2 regions of the Variovorax endophyticus genome follow, and region 2 is predicted to be linked to the other one. Evidence: riboswitches for the same ligand, from Rfam matches in the RefSeq annotation. Region 2 holds a riboswitch; the other holds the start of a gene.
The links. A riboswitch is a leader RNA that binds a small molecule or an ion and turns the genes downstream of it on or off. The one in region 2 is predicted to bind S-adenosylhomocysteine.
Positions count from the first base shown of each region.

Region 1 (2,197 bases), on a different contig from region 2:
ACGGTCTTCTCGCCGCCCTTGTAGGTCAGGCGCAGCTGCTGTCCGCCGCGCACCGAGCGCGGCGCGGCCGCGAGGTCGGCCACGGTCGCGTTGGTCATGGTGCTCCGCGGCTGCAGGTCCCACGGATAGTGGCCCTCGCCGCTGCCGCGCGCGGCCTCGGGGAACACCAGCACCTCGAGCGCCTTCTGGGTGCCGTCGGGCTGCGGCATCGCGGCGGTGCCGACGAAGCTGCCCTTCCTGATGTCGGACAGCTTGATGCGGTAGACCTCCGACAGCGGCATGTCCGCGGGCCGCGCAAGGCTCACGACCTCGCCGTCGCGGTCCTTGACGACGAGCTTCTTCGCGTCGGCGTAGACCAGCGTGCCGCGCACCCGCACCACCGGTTGCGTGGCCGAAGCCTGCTGTGCGAGGGACAGGCCCGGCAAGGTGGCGAGGCCGAGCAGGGCTGCCGTGCAGAGCGCACGGCGCGCGGTGGGGGACGGGGGCGCGGACAGGCGGGATGAGGGCATCGGAGGGCTTTCGCTGAAAAGGAAAAGAAGGCAAGCCGCGTTGTACGCCCCGACTCTGAGCCCTGCATGACGCGGGGTGCCGGCGCCTCCGCGCGTTCCGTGATGTGGGAAGCCCCGGCCGTTGGCGCCCGTGTCCGGCACGTCTACAATCCGCCGCTTCCGAGGAGCGTTGCAGCGCCGCCAGGCGTGAGGCTCGGACCCATCGCAACCACGCTCATCCGCTGTTCTCGCGGTGAGTCTTTTCCCCCGATCGCAGTGGCCTCGTTCAAACACAGTTCTGGAGTTCACTTCACATGAGCGCTGTTCTCAAGCCCACCCCTGTTTCGTCCGCCGACCAGGCGATCGCCGACCTTTCGCTCGCCGCCTGGGGCCGCAAGGAAATCCGCATCGCCGAAACCGAGATGCCCGGTCTGATGGCCATCCGCGAGGAATTCGCCAAGAGCCAGCCGCTCAAGGGCGCGCGCATCACCGGCTCGCTGCACATGACGATCCAGACCGCGGTGCTGATCGAGACGCTGCAGGCCCTCGGCGCGCAGGTGCGCTGGGCCTCGTGCAACATCTTCTCGACGCAGGACCACGCGGCCGCCGCGATCGCCGCGTCGGGCACGCCGGTGTTCGCGATCAAGGGCGAGTCGCTCAAGGATTACTGGGACTACACCCACGCCATCTTCGACTTCGGTCCCAAGGACTCGAAGGGCGAAGGCCCGAACATGATCCTCGACGACGGCGGCGATGCCACGCTGCTGATGCACCTGGGCCAGCGCGCCGAGAAGGACCTGGGCGTGATCGCCAACCCGGGCAGCGAGGAGGAGCGCATTCTCTTCGCCGCGATCAAGGCCAAGCTGGCCGTCGATGCCACCTGGTACACGCGCAAGTCGGCCGAGATCATCGGCGTGACTGAGGAAACCACCACCGGCGTGCACCGCCTCAACGAGATGAGCGCCAAGGGCACGCTGCTGTTCCGCGCCATCAACGTCAACGACTCGGTCACCAAGAGCAAGTTCGACAACCTCTACGGTTGCCGCGAATCGCTGGTCGACGGTATCAAGCGCGCGACCGACGTGATGATCGCCGGCAAGGTGGCCTGCGTGGCCGGCTACGGCGACGTGGGCAAGGGCTCGGCCCAGGCGCTGCGCGCGCTGTCGGCGCAGGTGTGGGTCACCGAGATCGACCCGATCAACGCGCTGCAGGCCGCGATGGAAGGCTACAAGGTCGTGACGATGGAGTACGCGGCCGACAAGGCCGACATCTTCGTGACGACCACCGGCAACAAGGACGTGATCCGCCACGAGCACATGGCCGCCATGAAGGACCAGGCCATCGTCTGCAACATCGGCCACTTCGACAACGAGATCGACGTCGCGTCGATCGAGAAGTACGAATGGGAAGAGATCAAGCCGCAGGTCGACCACGTCACCTTCCCCGACGGCAAGAAGATCATCCTGCTGGCCAAGGGCCGCCTGGTGAACCTGGGCTGCGGCACGGGTCACCCGAGCTTCGTGATGTCCTCGTCGTTCGCGAACCAGACCATCGCGCAGATCGAGCTGTTCACCAAGCCCGACGCCTACCAGGCCGGCAAGGTCTACGTGCTGCCCAAGCACCTCGACGAGAAGGTCGCGCGCCTGCACCTGAAGAAGGTCGGCGCCATGCTCACCGAGCTGACCGACGCCCAGGCCGCCTACATCGGC
Region 1 is NZ_JAHUTH010000013.1:131,535-133,731, reverse strand. Features, by position in the region: gene KV106_RS18600 (hypothetical protein) at 1-509, opposite strand, end outside; S-adenosyl-L-homocysteine riboswitch at 665-732, shown strand; gene ahcY (adenosylhomocysteinase) at 803-2,197, shown strand, end outside.
Region 1: it holds a riboswitch for S-adenosylhomocysteine, as region 2 does, so the genes downstream of both, ahcY (adenosylhomocysteinase) here and metH (methionine synthase) in region 2, are expected to answer to the same signal.

Region 2 (2,197 bases):
CGACGGCACGCGGCGCAGGGCGCGGGCGGCGGCCGAGAAGGAGCCGTGGTCGATCACGGCCAGGAAGACCTCGACGCTGTCGCTGGAGAAGCTCATGGCTGTTCTCGGATCGATCTATCAATAAAACTGAAATAAGTTGACTTTTTATATCAGCAGGAGACACATAAAGTCCAGGGATCGCAGTCACACAACAAGCCGAGAGAGAGTCCGTCATGCAGGGAATCCAGCGCCGCATCGTTTACATCACCCTCTACGAAGGGATCGCCATCGTGGCCGCCAGCGCGGGGCTGGCGCTGATGACGGGCGCCGGCCTCGGCCATTCGGGCGTGCTGGCCGTGGCGGCCTCGGTCATCGCGGTGATCTGGAACCTGATCTTCAACAGCCTGTTCGAGCGCTGGGAGGCGCGCCAGGCGGTGCGCGGGCGCAGCCTCAAGCGCCGCATCGCCCATGCCATCGGCTTCGAGGGCGGCCTGATCGGCCTGCTGGTGCCGATGTTCGCCTGGGGCCTGGGCATCTCGCTGTGGCAGGCGCTGGTGATGGACCTGGGGCTGGTGATCTTCTTCCTGGTCTATACCTTCGTCTTCAACTGGGCCTTCGACCGCGTCTTCGGGCTGCCGGCCTCGGCGGCGCCGGTCGCGCAGGCGGCCTGAACCCGCCGCGATAGACCCGCGCGCCGGCCGCGCCACCGGCAGCCGGTAAAATCGCCACCCCTTCCAAGGAGCGTTGCAGCGGCACCCGCCGTCAGGCTTGGAAGGCGCCTTCTCGCAGAACCTGCCCGGAAGGCCCGGTTGCAACGACGCTCACCTGACGTGTCTTCCCCTGCCCAGGTGAGCCCCATGAGCGATGTTCCCGCGCCTTCCGTTCCTCCCATGAAGCTGTCCGGCCTCGAGCCGGTGGCCATCGGCGAGGGATCCCTGTTCGTCAACATCGGCGAGCGCACCAACGTCACCGGCTCCAAGGCCTTCGCGCGCATGATCCTCAACGGCCAGTTCGAGGATGCGCTGGCCGTCGCGCGCCAGCAGGTCGAGAACGGCGCGCAGGTGATCGACATCAACATGGACGAGGCCATGCTCGACAGCAAGGCCGCGATGGTGCGCTTCCTCAACCTGATCGCCAGCGAGCCCGACATCGCGCGCGTGCCGGTGATGGTCGACAGCTCGAAGTGGGAAGTGATCGAGGCCGGCCTGCGCTGCATCCAGGGCAAGGGCATCGTCAACTCGATCTCCATGAAGGAGGGCGTGGACAAGTTCAAGCACGAGGCCCGCCTCGTGAAGCGCTACGGCGCGGCCGCCGTGGTGATGGCCTTCGACGAGAAGGGCCAGGCCGACACCTTCGCGCGCAAGATCGAGATCTGCGAGCGCGCCTACCGCATTCTGGTCGACGAGGTGGGCTTCCCGCCCGAGGACATCATCTTCGACCCGAACATCTTCGCGATCGCCACCGGCATCGAGGAGCACGACAACTACGCGGTCGACTTCATCAACGCGGTGCGCTGGATCAAGCAGAACCTGCCGGGCGCCAAGGTTTCGGGCGGGGTGTCGAACGTGAGCTTCAGCTTTCGCGGCAACGACCCGGTGCGCGAGGCGATCCACACCGTGTTCCTGTACCACGCGATCCAGGCCGGCATGGACATGGGCATCGTCAACGCCGGCATGGTCGGCGTCTACGACGACCTCGAGCCCGAGCTGCGCGAGCGCGTGGAGGACGTGGTGCTCAACCGCCGGCCCGATGCCGGCGAGCGCCTCGTCGAGGTGGCCGAGAGCGCCAAGAGCGGCGCCAAGGACGACAGCAAGAAGCTCGAGTGGCGCGGCACGCCCGAGCAGCCGGTGCACGTCAACCAGCGGCTGTCGCACGCCATGGTGCACGGCATCACCGACTTCATCGTGGAGGACACCGAGGAGGCCTACCGGCAGATCCTCGCCAAGGGCGGCCGTCCGCTGCATGTGATCGAGGGGCCGCTGATGGACGGCATGAACATCGTGGGTGACCTGTTCGGCCAGGGCAAGATGTTCCTGCCGCAGGTGGTGAAGTCGGCGCGCGTGATGAAGTCGGCCGTGGCCCACCTCATCCCCTACATCGAGGAAGAGAAGCGCCAGGACGAGGCCGCGGGCCGCGACGTGCGCACCAAGGGCAAGATCATCATCGCCACCGTGAAGGGCGATGTGCACGACATCGGCAAGAACATCGTCACCGTCGT
Region 2 is NZ_JAHUTH010000015.1:121,952-124,148, reverse strand. Features, by position in the region: gene KV106_RS20565 (LysR family transcriptional regulator) at 1-96, opposite strand, end outside; gene KV106_RS20560 (PACE efflux transporter) at 213-650, shown strand; S-adenosyl-L-homocysteine riboswitch at 710-809, shown strand; gene metH (methionine synthase) at 870-2,197, shown strand, end outside.